DNA from 2 places in the Delftia sp. UME58 genome. Region 2 is predicted to be linked to the other one. Evidence: predicted binding sites of a transcription regulator. Region 2 holds the regulator's gene; the other holds the start of a gene.

Region 1 (7,439 bases), on a different contig from region 2:
CGGCCCAGGCCGTCGTACTGGCCCGAGCCGGTGAGCGAGCCCACCTCCACGAAGGACTGCGCGTCCGTGCAGGCCGCGATGCGCTCGCGCACCGTGAGCTTGCCCGCGGCCTTGTGCCGCGCCACCTTGTCCTCTCCGCCCAGTTTGGCCGCCAGCGCGCGGCGGTATGCGATCTCGTCCACTTCGGGTTGCCAGCTCATGTCGTCGTGTCTCCTTGTGCCTGTAGAGGTGCACAAGGCGTGCCAGAACGCAGGGCGTTGAATTCAAAGGATTTTTTTCACGATCAATCCTCGCGTGTCCACATCGAGGACAGCCTCGAAGACACGGCTTGGGTGCTGTCTTCCATGGAGACACAACGGGGACAGACCCGTGGCCTGCGCGCCGCTAGAGTGCGTTCACCCCCGCCACTGCCCGCCATGCCCATGCCCAGCTCTCCCGACCACCGATTCGGCGTCCTCGTCTGGCGACGCGGTTTGCCCGAGCCCGTGGCGCGGCTGGGCCTGGCGCAGGAGCCGCTGCTGCATGCAGCCGTCACCGAGGCCCTGGCCCGCGCGCACGGCGACGGGAACAACCCCATCGGCCATGGCCAGCTGCTGCACGTGGAAACACCGGGCCCGCGCGGCACGGTGGCCCGCCATGTGGCCGTGGTGCTGGCCGATGCCGAGGGCGAGGTCGCCCTGCTGCGCCCGGCCGACGAGGCGGCGGCGCTGTTCGACATGGTGGCCAGCGTGCCCTTCGCCTTCGCCATCCTCAACATGTTCCTGACCAACCCGTACCAGGCGATCACGGTGGCCGACCATGAAGGGCTGATGCGCTACATCAGCCCCGTGCACGAGAAGTTCTTCGGCCTGGCGCCCGGCACGGCCGCAGGCCGGCGCGCCGAGGACGTGATCCCCAACTCGCGCCTGCCCCACGTGGTGCGCAGCGGCCGGGCCGAGATCGGCGACCTGCAGCAGCTGGGGCCGGGCGTGAGCCGCATCGTCAACCGCATGCCGGTCTACGAGGGCGGCGCCGTGGTGGGCGCCGTGGGCCAGGTCAGCTTCAGCGGCGTGGAGGCGCTCAACCGCATGCAGCAGCGCCTGAACCAGCTGCATGACGAGGTGCAGCACTACAAGCGCGAACTGAGCCAGCTGCGCGGCGGCACGCCCACGGCGCAGATGGTGGGCGCCAGCGCCCCCATGCAAAGGCTGGCACGCGAGATCGACGCCGTGGCGCGGCTCGATGTGCCCGTGCTCATCCTGGGCGAGAGCGGCAGCGGCAAGGAACTGGTGGCCCAGGCCCTGCATGCACGCGGGCGCGATGCCCAAGCGCCCCTGGTCAGCCTCAACCTCGCGGCCCTGCCGGCCACGCTGATCGAGTCCGAGCTGTTCGGCTACGAGGCCGGCGCCTTCACGGGCGGGCGCAGGCAGGGCCAGCCCGGCAAGCTGGAGCAGGCCGAGGGCGGCACGCTCTTCCTCGACGAAGTGGCCGACATTCCCATGGAGATCCAGGTCAAGCTGCTGCGCGTGCTGGAGGACCGCCAGGTGCAGCGCCTGGGCGCGCACAGCGGCCGGCAGGTGAACTTCCGCATCGTGGCCGCCACGCACCGCGACCTGCGCGGCCTCATCGACAGCGGCCGCTTCCGGCTGGACCTGTTCTACCGCCTCAGCGGCGTGGTGCTGCATGTGCCCGCCCTGCGCCAGCGCCTGGAGGACATCCCGGCCCTGGTGCAGCGCTTTGCCCAGTCGTTCTGCGAGCGCAACGGCATTGCGCTGCCCCGCATCGCGCCCGGTGTCATGCCCTACCTGGCCCGGCAGGCCTGGCCCGGCAATGTGCGCCAGCTGCGACAGCGCGTGGAAGAGGCCCTGGTGTTCTGCGATGGCCACCTGCTGGACGTGGACAACTTCGCGCGCCACGAGGACCCGCTGGCCGGCGCGCGGCCTTTGGCCGTTGCCGTTGCCGTTGCCGAGGCCGACATGCCCTCCACCGGCGCCGTGGCACCGCTCAAGGACCAGGAGCGCAACGCCATTCTCGATGCCATCGCACGCTGCGGCGGCAACAAGAAGCTGGCCGCGCAGGAGCTGGGCATCTCGCGCTCCTATCTGTACAAGGTGCTGGGCGCGGCATCGCCCGGCTGAGCCGGTCAGGCCCAGGGCTGGCAGGGAATTCGAGACAGCGGCTGGACGCACCGTTGCCATACTAGGCACTCCTTACCCACTGCCGCCCCTGCCGCCCCTGCCGCACCCGGCGCCCCGAATGCAAGACACCCGAGACGCGCTCGAACAGCGCCAGATTCCCATCTACTTCGCCGCCGTGGCCCTGGCCGCGGCCGCCGCCTGGGCGCTGCCCGGCACGGGCGTGCCGGAGCGTGCCATCAACCCCGCGCTGGCGTTGATGCTCTATGTGACCTTCTTGCAGGTGCCCGTGGCCGAGCTGCGGCGCGCCTTCGGCCAGGTGCGCTTCCTGGCTGCGCTGATGGCGGCCAACTTCATCGTGGTGCCGTTGCTGGTCTGGGCCCTGCTGCAGTTCCTGCCCGCCGCCCCCCTGCTGCGCCTGGGCGCGCTGCTGGTGATGCTGGCGCCCTGCATCGACTACGTGGTCACCTTCTCCCACCTGGGGCGCGCCGACGCGCGCCTGCTGCTGGCGGCCACGCCGGCCCTGCTGATCGCGCAGATGCTGGCCCTGCCCGGCTATCTGGGCCTGTTCCTGGGTGACGATGCGGCGCGGCTGGTCCAGGCCGGGCCTTTCCTGCACGCCTTTGTCTGGCTGATCGCCGTGCCGCTGGCCCTGGCCGCCGCCACCCAGCTGTGGGCCGCCCGCAGCCGTCGCGCGGCCAGCGCCTCGGCATGGCTGGGCCTGCTGCCCGTGCCGGCCACGGCGCTGGTGCTGTTCGTGGTGATCGCCTCCGTGCTGCCCCAGCTGGGCCCGGCCACGCACGCGGCCTGGAGCGTGGTGCCCGTCTACGCGGCCTTCGCGGTGGCAGCGCCCGTACTGGGCTGGCTGGTGGCGCGCGCCTTCCGGCTCCCGGCAGCCTCGGGCCGCGCCGTCGCGTTCAGCGCGGGCACGCGCAATTCGCTGGTCGTGCTGCCGCTGGCCCTGGCCGTGCCTGGCGCCATTCCCGTGCTGCCGGCCGTCATCGTCACGCAGACGCTGGTGGAGCTGCTGGCCGAACTGGCCTATGTGCGCGTGATTGCGCTGTGGGGCCGGGACCCGCCAGCCGGCCAGTGATCAGGCCCACAGCCGCCCCGCATTGGATAGTAGGAACAGCAGCAGCCCCACGGCACCGCCGACCACGGTGCCGTTGATGCGGATGTACTGCAGGTCCTTGCCGATGTGCAGCTCGATCAGCTCGGACAGCTCGCGCGCATCCCAGCGCCGCACGGTATCGGCAATGTGCTGGGCCAGGAACTGCGAGACATCGGGCGCCAGCGCCTGGGCCCAGCGCTTGAGGCGCTCGTTCATGGAACTGCGCAGCGCCTCGTCGTGCGCCAGCGACTGGCCCAGCCAGCGGCCCATGGCGGCGGTCTTGCGCGCCACCTGCGAATGCTCGTTGGCCAGGTCCGCCTGCAGCTTGGCGCGCAGTCCCAGCCACAGCGCCCGCAGGTAGCCGGCCAGCTTCTCGTCGTGCAGCAGGTAGTGGCGCAGCCGCTCGGCGCGCTCGGACATGGCAGGGTCGGACTGCAGCCGTGTGACCAGCCGGTCCACGGAGGCGTCGAAGGCCTTGCGCATGTGGTGTTCTGGATTGCTGGCAATGTCCTGCAGCAGGCTGTCGAGCGCGCCCGCAATGGCGCTGGCGCCCTTGTCGCTGAGCCAGTCCGTGGGCAGCATCTTTTCCTTGAGCGGATGCTCGCGCTTGAGCCACAGCACGATGGTCTGGGCGATCAGCACATGGGTCTCGGCCTCGCGCAGCACGCCGCTGACGCGGGCCAGCACATCGTCCAGCACGGCCTGGTGGCGGCCGTCCTTGGTCAGGCCCGACAACAGATCCGCCGCCGCGCGGGGCAGGTCCACTTGGGCCAGCAAGGCCTTGAATGCCTGGGTCAGGAACCGCTCCACCTGCCGGTCCTGCACCATCTCCAGCGCCGCCAGCGCCAGCCGCGCCACCTGCCGCCCCAGCAGGGCGCTGTTGGCAGGCGTGGTCAGCCAGCCGGCCAGCACGCGCGCAGGATCATGGCGCTCGATCAGCGCCACCAGCGAAGGCCCGTCCAGGAACTTGTCGCGCACGAAATTCGCCAGGTTCTCGCCGATGCGGTCCTTGTTGCGCGGAATGATGGCCGTGTGGCGCCCGACCAGGGGCAGCGGAATGCGCCGGAACAGCGCCGACACCGCAAACCAGTCGGCCAGCGCGCCGACCAGCGAGGCCTCGGTCACGGCCTTGATGCAGGCCAGCCACAGCGGCACCTGCTGCCAGTGCCCCGCCGCCACGGACGAGGCCACGAAGCCCAGCGCCACGAACAGCAGCAGCGCCAGCGGCAGGCGCTTGGCCGACTTCAGTGTTTGACGTTGCTCTGGCGACAGCATGGAGCGCAGCATACGACGCCCGTCCGCCATCCGCATGACGATGCCTGCCGCCAAAGCCTGTCAGCCAGCGCCTGCCTGCGAATTGCGCTGACAATACCGGCTTTCTTCAGAACCCTCTTGCGAGAACAAGACCATGACCGACGCCAACGCACCCGCCGATCGCCCCGCACTGCCCGACCACCTGTCCATCGACCCGCGCAGCCCGCACCATGTGGCCGCCGTGTTCGAGCACGACATCGGCATCCGCTTCAACGGCAACGAGCGCTTCGATGTGGAGGAATACTGCGTGAGCGAGGGATGGATCAAGGTGCCTGCCGGCAAGACGGTGGACCGCAAGGGAAGGCCCCTGCTGATCAAGCTCAAGGGCGCCGTGGAAGCCTTCTACCGCTGATTTCCTGCGCCTGTGCCGCCACAGGCTTGACCGGCCGGTCGCAAGGCCGGCCGCAGCCTCTTCAGGAATCAGCGGGCTTCAGCTCGCATCGGCCCGCGGCGCCGGCGGATTCCTGAACTTCTCCCGCAGCTCGGCGCAGTGGTCCTTGGCGGGCAGGGCATCCGTCTTCTGCAGCCAATCCACATCCGGCGCCTGCGCCACCGATGTCTCCCCCGCCTGCGCCACGGCCACCTTGGCGCCTGCGGCCTCGGGCAGCCAGCTGGGAATGCCCACGCCGCGCAGCACGTGGCCGCGCCCGGCCACCAGCAGCACGGTCTTGCCGGGCTTGACTGCGGCCCTGGCCACCTCGGCCATGCTGGCATCGCGGGCCAGCTGGATGCGGGCCATGGGCGGCAGCTGGGCGTCGGGCAGCAGGCCGCAGTGGCCTTCGCGGATGGCGTCGAGCTGGCGCTGCCAGCCCTCGGGCGGCAGGTGGGTGTCCAGATTCTCGTTGCGCATGGCCTGCTTCATGTCGGCGCGCGGCAGGTTGCCGCCCAGCACGGGCACGCCCGCGCGCACGGCGGCCATGACCACGCCGCGGTAGCGCGGCCAGGGCCAGGCCGCGTCCTGCCATTGCAGGGCCTGCTGCACCGCGTCCTCGGAGGCATCGCGCGGCAGGGACGCGGTGGAGCCGGTGCGCGGCGCCATCTCGATCACCAGCGCGGCCAGGCGCTCCTGTTTTGCCAACTGCTCCACCGTGGCCTGCTGCCAGGCCTGGTGGGCGACCGCATCGTGCTGCTCGCCCAGCAGCACGATGGGCGCGTCGGACCAGCGCTGCAACTGCTGCGTCCAGTCCCGCGCCGGGGCGGAGGAGCTGGCGCAGCCGGCAAGGGCTGCCGCCAGCAATGCGGCCGCAGCCAGGCCGGCGAGGCCGGGGTTGCGGATGAAGGGGCGGGGGATGGAGCGGACTTGCATGGCCCCATGCTAAACACTGGCCTCGCCCGGGGGCTCCATAGGCCCTGTGGGCATTGGGGGCAGCCGCAGGTGCCAGCCTTTGCGGCAATGGATGGCGCTTGATTCAGGTCAAGACGCGCCGGTGTGCAATGGCTACATTGCAGTCATGCATGGCAAGCCCTCGCTTTCGACCAAGCTGCTGCTCATGGGCGCGGCCTGCCTGCTCGCGGCCGTGGCATCGATCGGTTTCACGCTGTGGGTGGCCTGGCAGCTGGAGGGCGGCGCGGCGGCGGTGAACGAGGCCGGACGGCTGCGCATGAGCATGGTGCGCATGGCCATGGCGCGCCAGAACGAGGCGCCTGCGCAGTGGCAGGCGCGCGCACGGCAGTTCGACGTCAGCCTGGACCTGCTGCGCAGCGGCGACATGTCGCGGCCGCTGTTCGTGCCCTGGAGCGATGTGGTCAGCGCGCGCTACGAGCGCATACGCGGCGACTGGAGTGCGCTGCGCACGCAGTGGCAGGCCGAGGACCATGTGGATGCGCAAGCCATCATGGGCAGCGCCGACGCCTTCGTGCGCGAGGTGGACGGTTTCGTCGAGGCCATCGAGGACCGGCTCTCGCGCTGGACGGCCATCCTGCACCTGTTCCAGATGTGCCTGATGGCGCTGGCCATCATCGCGGCCGTGAGTTTCATGGCCACCAGCTACTGGCTGGTGCTGCATCCCGTGGGCCAGCTGCGCTCGGCGCTGGAGCGCATGCGCCGCGGACACCTGGACACGCGCATGCGCGTGGAGGTGGATGACGAGTTCGGCCAGCTGGCCGCCGGCTTCAACCTCATGGCCCAGTCGCTGCAAAGCTCGCACGCCGAGCTGGAAGACAAGGTGCGCGAGAAGACCGCCAGCCTCAACGTGCAGCACCAGCAGCTGCAGGCGCTGTACGCGGTCAGCGTGCAGGCGTCGGAGGCCGCCAGCCTCCAGGCCCTGGCCGAAGGCTTTGTGCGCCAGGTCCGCCTGGCGGCCCAGGCCGATGCGGCCACGGTGCGCTGGTCCGACGAGGCCAACGAGCGCTACGTGCTGCTGGCCGGCGACGGCCTGCCCCAGTCCATGTCGGTGCAGGAGCACTGCCTGCACACGGGAGCCTGCCTGTGCGGCCAGCCGCGCGAGCAGGCGCGGTTGCGCGTGATCCCCATCACGCCGGCCAGCGACCTGCAGCTGCCGCACTGCCGCGAGGCCGGCTTCCGGACCGTGGTCAGCATCCCCGTGCAACTGCAGCAGCGCCTGCTGGGCGAGGTCAACCTGTTCTTTCGCTCCACCGTGGTGCTCACGGATGGCATGCGCGACCTGCTGTCCGCCATGGCGCGCCACCTGGCCAGCGCCATGGAAAGCCTGCGCGCCACGGCGCTGGAGCGCGAGGCCGCCGTGGCCGAGGAGCGCGGCCTGATCGCACGCGAGCTGCATGACTCCATTGCCCAGTCGCTGGCCTTTCTCAAGATACAGACCCAGCTGCTGCGCGACGCCGTGGCCAAGGGCCGCGACGAGGCGCGCGACCGCAGCCTGGACGAACTGGAAGTCGGCGTGCGCGAATGCTATGCCGACGTGCGCGAGCTGCTCGTGCAT
Region 2 (7,439 bases):
GCAGGCCCGGGGCACACAGAAAGCCCTGGAAGTAGTGGCCCTGCATGCGATGGATGGCCGTGAGCTGCTCGGGCGTTTCCACGCCCTCGGCCACGATCTCCACGCCCAGCGCCAGCCCCAGGCTGATGATGGCGCCCACGATGGCCTGGTCGCCCTCGTCGCTGGGCAGGCCACGCACGAAGCTCTGGTCGATCTTGATCTTGGAGATGGGCAGCTTCTTCAGGTAGGCCAGGTTGGAGTAGCCCGTGCCGAAGTCGTCAATGACCATGCCCACGCCCAGGTCGGCGATCTGGCACACGCGCAGCGCCATGTCCTGGGCGTCCTGCAGCAAGATGCTTTCCGTCAGTTCCAGCTCCAGCAGCTGGGGCGCCAGGCCGTAGCTGCGCAGCAGCTCGGTCACCCGCTCGACAAAGCCCGACTGGCGGAACTCCAGCGCCGACACGTTGACCGAGACCTTGATGGGCATGCCCTGCTGCTGCCAGCGCGCAGCCTCCTGCACGGCCTGCTCCATGACCCAGGCGCCCAGCGTGACGATGTAGCCCGACTCCTCGGCCAGCGGGATGAAGACACCCGGCGAGACCACGCCGAATTCGGGATCCGTCCAGCGCAGCAGCGCCTCGGCCGCGACGATGCGGTCGCTGTCAATGTGCACCTGGGGCTGGAAGTAGACCGCCATGCGGCCATGCTCCAGCGCCTGGCGCATGGCGTGCTCCAGCTTCATGCGCGACAGCAGGCCGGCGCTCATCTGCGGCTGGTAGAAACTGAAATGGCCCCGGCCCCGTTCCTTGACGCGGTACATGGCGGTGTCGGCCTGGCGGATCAGCTCATCCAGCGTGAGGCCATCGGCCGGGTACTGGGCCACGCCGATGCTGCACTGCACGGAGAAACCCAGGCCGTCGAGCAGGAAGGGGCGCTCCATCTCCTGCAGGATGCGCCTGGCCACCGACGCGGCCAGCTCGGCGTTGCAGCCTTGCAGGTAGAGCACGAACTCGTCGCCACCCAGGCGGCACAGGATGTCCACGGGCCGCATGCAGTCGCTCAGGCGCTGCGCAACCAGCTTGAGCACGCGGTCGCCGAACTGGTGGCCCAGCGAGTCGTTGATGATCTTGAAGCGGTCCAGGTCGATGAACAGGATGCTGAACACCGTGCCGCCTGCGCGCGCGGCCTCGATGGCTGCATCCACGCGCTCCGTGAGGTTCAGCCGGTTGGGCAGGCCGGTGAGCGCGTCGCTGTAGGCCAGTTGTTCAATGCGCTGCTGGGCCACGCGCTGCTGCGTGAGGTCGCGCATGAAGCCGATGCTCTGCACCACGTCGCCCTGCGCATTGCGCAGCGGCACCCAGGACAGGCGCACGGCGCAGCGCGCGCCGCCGGCCTGGCGCAGCCACAGGTCGCCCTCCCAGAAGCCGCCCTGGTGCCACTGGATGCGGGCCAGGTCGCCCAGGGTGTCGGCCTGGCCTTCGGCAGCTTCGAACAGCGATTCCACCGTGCGACCCTGCACGGGCATGCCGCCCAGCAAGCGTTCGCAGGCCGGATTGGTGCGTGCCACGTCCATGTGGCCATCGGCGATGAAGATGCCGTCCAGGCTGGACTCGAAGACCCGCGCAGCCAGCTCCAGGCCCGCCTGGGTCTGGGCCTCGGCCGTGATGTCGCGGAAGGAAAAGATCCGCCCCATGGGCAGGCCCCGGCGCAGTTGGGGCACGGCGCGGCGCTCCAGGATGCGGCCGTCGCGCAGGTCCAGCACATCGGACGCTTCCATCAGGGGCTGGGCCGACAGCAGTTTCAACTGCTGCGCGTAGGATTGGGCATCGCGCACCTGGCCGGTCAGGTGATCGAGGATGGCCGCGTCGTTGCGGCGCACCAGCAGCGCCTCGGGAATGCCCCAGAGCGTGGCAAAGCGGTGGTTGAAGGCGCGGATGCGGCCATCGGGATCGCAGACCAGGATGGCGTCGGCCGCGGACTCCAGCGTGGCGCGCAGCTCGCCCAGCAGGCTTTCGAACTCGGCCTCGTGCAATGCCTGCTCGCGCCGGTCCAGCATGCTGACCAGCAGCACCTCGCCGTCGAGCGCGCGCACGCGCATCTCCACGGGCGCCAGCTGGCCATCGGCGCGGCGCACCTCGGCAATGAACTGGGCTCCGGCCTGCCAGTTGAAGGGATCGCTCCAGAAAGCCTGCTGCTGCGGTGTGGCGGCCAGCACCTGCACGGGCAGGCCCGGGGCCGCATCGGCCTCATAGCCGGTGACGGATTCGCTGGCGGCGTTGGCGCGCAGCACTTTCAGGGTGCGCGCATCGATCAGCCACAGGGCCTCCTGCAGTGCATCGAGCAGACGGGGCCAGGCGCGGTTGAGCGCTTGCTTGTTCAAGACGCCACCTTCGGTGGATCCAACTCCACCGCCCGTTCAAAGTAATAGCAGACACGCCGGCGCGGCGACAGGTAGTCCAGCGCATCGCGCGGCAGCTGCGCCGGCGCCACGCCCCGGCGTATGCCCAGCTCGGGAAACAGCTCCAGCGCCAGCACGGGCGCCTGCGCGGCCGGCACGCCGGCATCGTGGACCATCACCGAGGGCTTAAGCGGGCGTGATGCATTCACGGACATGACCATGGCATGGCGCCCGTCGGTCAGCTCCACCACCGAGCCCGGCGGGAACACGCCCATCATGCGGATGAAGCCATTGAGCACGGGCGCGGCGAACTTGTCGCGCAGCCGGCTGAACAGCAGGGACAGGGCCTCATGCGGCGTATGCGGCGTCTGTGCATCGCCGGGATTGCACAGGCGGTCGTAGGTGTTGACCAGGGCCAGGATCTGGCCCGTGAGCTCCATGTCTTCGGCCACCAGGCTCAACGGGAACCCCGTGCCATCGGCCCATTCATGGTGCTGGGCGATGGCCGTGGTGACCTGGGCCGACAGGCCCATGCGCATGGCAATGGCCACGGATTCGCCCACATGGCGCTCGTAGCGCTCGCGCAGGACGTCGGGCACGGAAGGCTCCAGGGCCAGGCCATGCATGCCGTCGACACCGGCCACGGGCTTGCCCGCGTCATGCAGCAGCGCCGCCAGGCCCAGGTCGCGCAGCAACGATGCCTCCAGGCCCAGGGCCCGGCCCAGCAGCAGGCTGAGCACGGTCACGTTGACGGCATGCACGCTCTGGCTGCTGCCCACGCCATCGGACAGCAGGTGAATGGCCACGTCCTGCGGGCCCGCCAGTTCGGCCAGGCAGCCATCGACCAGGGCCTCGGTGGGCATGCGAGCCTGCTCGGGCGCGCTGGCAATGGTGGTCTCTATGGCCACATAGCCGCGCTCCACTTTCTGAAAGCGCGCATTGCAGTCCTCCAGCCGGCCGCGCCAGTCGGGCACGGACAGCAGCAGCGGTGCTGCGGGCGAAAGTTCGGCGGGCGCAGGCTCGGGGGCCTCCACGACGGGCGGCAGCTCCTGCGGCGGCGGGTTGCGCACCTCGGCGGGCCAGGTGTCGCTTTTGTGCGGAACACAGCGCACCACTTCCAGGCCCAGGGATTTCAGGGTCTGGATCTGTGCGCTGGAGGTGATCTTGAAGCTGCTGACCGGAAAGGGATGGTTCAGCCACCCAACATCGAGCTGGACAAACATGCCCGGACGGAGGTCTCGGATATCGATGAGGACGGAATGGTTCACGCGCGGCAACGGCCCCGAGGCTGAAGGAATCGGCAATATGTAAGCCGATGATTCGGGCATTATCTCCAGTTCTGAGAGCCTCGCAGCCAATACGCGGCCCCAGGGCCCAAGTCCGGCCCCAGTTGTTGCTCAACGGCACCAGAGGCTGGGCTTGTAGATCAGGTCCATCCACAGCGCCCACACGGCCACGCCCACCAGCATCAGGCCGGCCAGGCGCGTGCCCCATTCGGCGCGCAGGCCGTTCAGGCGCTGCCGTCCCAGCCGCCACAACCAGGGGCCGGCCACCAGCCACAGGCCGCTGCCCGCACCAAAGGCCGCCATGGCCAGCGCGCCCTGCAACGGGCCGCCGCTGAGCGCGGCGACCAGCACGGCCGAATACAGCAGTCCGCAAGGCATGAGCGCCCAGGCATAGCCTGCCGCCAGCGTGCCGCCCGGCGCCGACACCCAGGGCTGCACGCGCCGCCAGGCGGCGCGGCCGGCAGACTCCAGCCAGGCGGGCTGGCGGGCCTGCACCATCATGGCCAGGCCCCAGGCCATCACGGCGACATGGGTCAGTGTCCAGAACGGCTGCAGCGCCGTGGTCTGGCTGGTGAGCCAGGACAGGCTCTCCATGGCCATGGCCGAGGCAGCGCCCAGGCTGGCATAGCCGGCCAGACGTCCGCCATGGAACAGCGCCGTGCGCAGCCACAGCCGGCCTTGCAATCCATGCACGGCCACCACCTGGGAGCCGCCGCCCCGCCCCGCCCCGCCCGTGACCACGCCGCAGGGCGCCGCGCACATGGCAAGGCAATGGGGCCCGCCGACGAGCCCCATGATCAAAGCGGTCCAGAGCAGCGACAACAGCATGGGGCCTAGATGATCCTCGAAAACCGCGCCCGGTTCTTGTCCGCCTGCAGATATCGGTCAAACAGCATGGCCACGCCGCGCACGAAGTACCAGCCCATGGGAGTGACCTGGAAGCCCTCGTCGCTGATCTGCACCAGGCCCTTGGCCTGCAGGTCCTCCAGGGCCGCCATCTCGGGCGCGAAGTACTCGCGAAAGCCCAGCAGCCAGGCCTGCTCCATGGGTTCGAACAGCACGGCGCCCTGGCACATGATGGCCATGATGACGGCGCGGCGCACCAGGTCGTCGCGCGACAGCGCCAGGCCCCGCACCACGGGCAGGTGGCTGGCGTCGATGGCGTCGTAGTACTCCTCCAGCGTCTTGGCGTTCTGGCTGTAGCTGGCGCCCACCTTGCCGATGGCCGAGACGCCCAGCGCGATCAGGTCGCAGTCGGGCTGGGTGCTGTAGCCCTGGAAGTTGCGGTGCAGCCGGCCCTGGCGCTTGGCCACGGCCAGCGAGTCCTCGGGCAGGGCGAAGTGGTCCATGCCCACGTAGACATAGCCACCGTCCATGAATGCGGCGATGGAACGCGACAGCATGGCCAGCTTGTCGGCCCCCTGCGGCAGATCCTCGGCCGCAATGCGCCGCTGCGGCTTGAAGCGCTCGGGCAGGTGGGCATAGGCATAGAGCGCGATGCGGTCGGGCCGCAGCGCGTTGACCTGGGCCAGCGTGCGCTCGAAGGATTCGGGCGTCTGCTTGGGCAGGCCGTAGATCAGGTCCACGTTGATGGAGGCAAAGCCCAGCTGCCGCGCGGCCGCCACCAGCTCGAACACCTGCTCTGCCGGCTGCACGCGGTGCACCGCGATCTGCACCTGCTCGTCAAAGTCCTGCACGCCGAAGCTCAGGCGGTTGAAGCCCAGCTCCTTGAGCACGGCCAGGCGCTCGACGCTGACGGTGCGCGGATCGACCTCGATGGAGTATTCGCCGCCCGGCTCCAGCTTGAAATGCTCGCGCAACAGGCCCATCAGCGTACGCAGCTCGTCGTCGGAGAAGAAGGTGGGCGTGCCGCCGCCCAGGTGCAGCTGGCTGACGGTCTGGCCCTTGCCGCAATGGGCCGTGTGCAAGGCCATCTCGCGCGCCAGGTAGTCCAGGTAGACGGCGGCGCGATCGTGGTGGCGCGTCACGATCTTGTTGCAGGCGCAGTAGTAGCACAGCGACTCGCAAAAGGGCACGTGCACATACAGCGACAAAGGCATGGCACGCGCTGCGGTACTCGATTTGCGTTGTTGCAGCGCCAGGATATAGTCCTCTGCACCAAAGGCCTCGACAAAGCGGTCGGCGGTAGGGAACGAGGTGTATCGGGGCCCCGGTACGTCAAAGCGACGCAGCAGCTCTGGGGTGACAGCGGTCATGGGTTTTTCCTCTAATACCTTGACTGTGCCGCAGCACATCGGTCATGTCCTTGACTCATATCAAGAGTTGTTTGAGGCACTGCTGCGACAATTTGATCCAACTCATCGCAATCCACGAGGTCACCGCCGGCACGCTGTGTGCCGCTGATGTTTATCACTCCATGAACCTTCAGACCATCAAAGCCTCCTGCTCCAACTGCAACCTGCGCGAACTGTGCATGCCCATGGGCCTGGATGCCGAGCAGATGCAGCGCATCGACGACATCGTGGCCACGCGCCGCAAGGTCAAGCGCGGAGGCCTGCTGTTTCGCAACGGCGAGGCCTTCACCTCGCTGTACGCCATCCGCACCGGCTTCTTCAAGACCTGCGTGGCCACCGAGGACGGACGCGACCAGGTCACGGGCTTTCAGATGGCCGGCGAGATCATCGGCCTGGACGGCATCGTCAACGACCACCACACCTGCGATGCCGTCGCGCTGGAAGACGCCGAAGTCTGCGTCATGCCCTTCGACAAGCTGGAAGACCTGTCGCGCGAGGTCACGGCCCTGCAAAACCATGTGCACAAGGTCATGAGCCGCGAGATCGTGCGCGAGCACGGCGTGATGCTGCTGCTGGGCAGCATGCGCGCCGAAGAGCGCCTGGCCGCCTTCGTGCTCAACCTGGTGCAGCGCCTGCATGCGCGGGGCTTTTCCAAGTCCGAACTGGTGCTGCGCATGACGCGCGAGGAAATCGGCAGCTACCTGGGCCTGAAGCTGGAGACGGTGAGCCGCACGTTCTCCAAGTTCGCGGACGACAACATCATCGAGGTGCGCCAGCGCCATCTGCGCATCCTGGACACGGAGGCGCTCAAGCGCATCGTCAATAGCCAGCAGTGCCAGTAAGGCTGCAGGGGCTGCAGGCATTCATCCGCCAATGAACAAGGCCCGCGACAGCGGGCCTTGTTCATTGCGGCCGGCGTTCTCTCAGTCCCGCCCCAGCCCCTGCATGGCCAGGTCCGGTTCGGGCTCGGAGACCACGCCGTCATTGAGATCGCGGGCCGAGCGGCCCAGCATGGTGGTCATCAGGCTGGAGAGCATGGTCACGCCCCAGAAGGCGAAGAAGGCCAGCGTGTAGATGCCCTGGCGCGACCAGCCCAGGTCGCCGAGCCAATGCAGCTGCAGCGGATCCACAAAGGCAAAAACCAGCATCTCCATCACGGCGGCGGCCAGAAAGGCAGGCCAGGCAATCCACATCCAGCGTTGGGCCAACATCAGCGATCTCCTTGTGCTGTAGAGGGGGTCGCCTTCATTGTGCGCCGCGCCAACGCCTGGCGCCAAGCCCCGAAGCGCCCTGCGCGCCTGTAGGAAACCCTCACCCGTCGCACATGCCGGAGATGCGATCCGCCATGCAAAAAGGCCGCGACTGCGGCCTCGTGAGGGGGCTTGGCGCGGTCAGCGGTCCGTGGGATGGTCGTGCGCTGGCGTGGCCGCATGGTTGCGACCGGTGACGGCGGGCGCCATGCTCTTGGGCACTTCGCGCACGCCATCGGCACGCTCGTTGATCGTGATGCCGTTGCGGTAG

Evidence for each region. The regulator FNR, encoded in region 2, switches genes on or off when oxygen is low (the NO sensors DNR and NnrR bind a similar motif). The targets are predictions, from matches to a motif close to TTGATNNNNATCAA.
Region 1: A9976_RS18985 (type IV pili methyl-accepting chemotaxis transducer N-terminal domain-containing protein) is a predicted target of FNR. The motif match lies at 5,944-5,957, and genes of this name have one in related genera.

The regions. Positions count from the first base shown of each region.
Region 1 covers NZ_LZZV01000071.1:41,772-49,210, forward strand. Annotated here, with positions in the region: gene A9976_RS18955 (acyl-CoA carboxylase subunit beta) at 1-200, opposite strand, end outside; gene A9976_RS18960 (sigma-54-dependent Fis family transcriptional regulator) at 423-2,117, shown strand; gene A9976_RS18965 (arsenic resistance protein) at 2,236-3,207, shown strand; gene A9976_RS18970 (DUF445 domain-containing protein) at 3,208-4,512, opposite strand; gene A9976_RS18975 (DUF3297 family protein) at 4,634-4,891, shown strand; gene A9976_RS18980 (ChaN family lipoprotein) at 4,970-5,845, opposite strand; gene A9976_RS18985 (type IV pili methyl-accepting chemotaxis transducer N-terminal domain-containing protein) at 5,991-7,439, shown strand, end outside.
Region 2 covers NZ_LZZV01000020.1:181,469-188,907, reverse strand. Annotated here, with positions in the region: gene A9976_RS08170 (bifunctional diguanylate cyclase/phosphodiesterase) at 1-2,359, opposite strand, end outside; gene A9976_RS08165 (HD-GYP domain-containing protein) at 2,356-3,705, opposite strand; gene A9976_RS08160 (sulfite exporter TauE/SafE family protein) at 3,775-4,491, opposite strand; gene hemN (oxygen-independent coproporphyrinogen III oxidase) at 4,497-5,879, opposite strand; gene fnr (fumarate/nitrate reduction transcriptional regulator Fnr) at 6,041-6,760, shown strand; gene A9976_RS08145 (hypothetical protein) at 6,842-7,129, opposite strand; gene A9976_RS08140 (FixH family protein) at 7,310-7,439, opposite strand, start outside.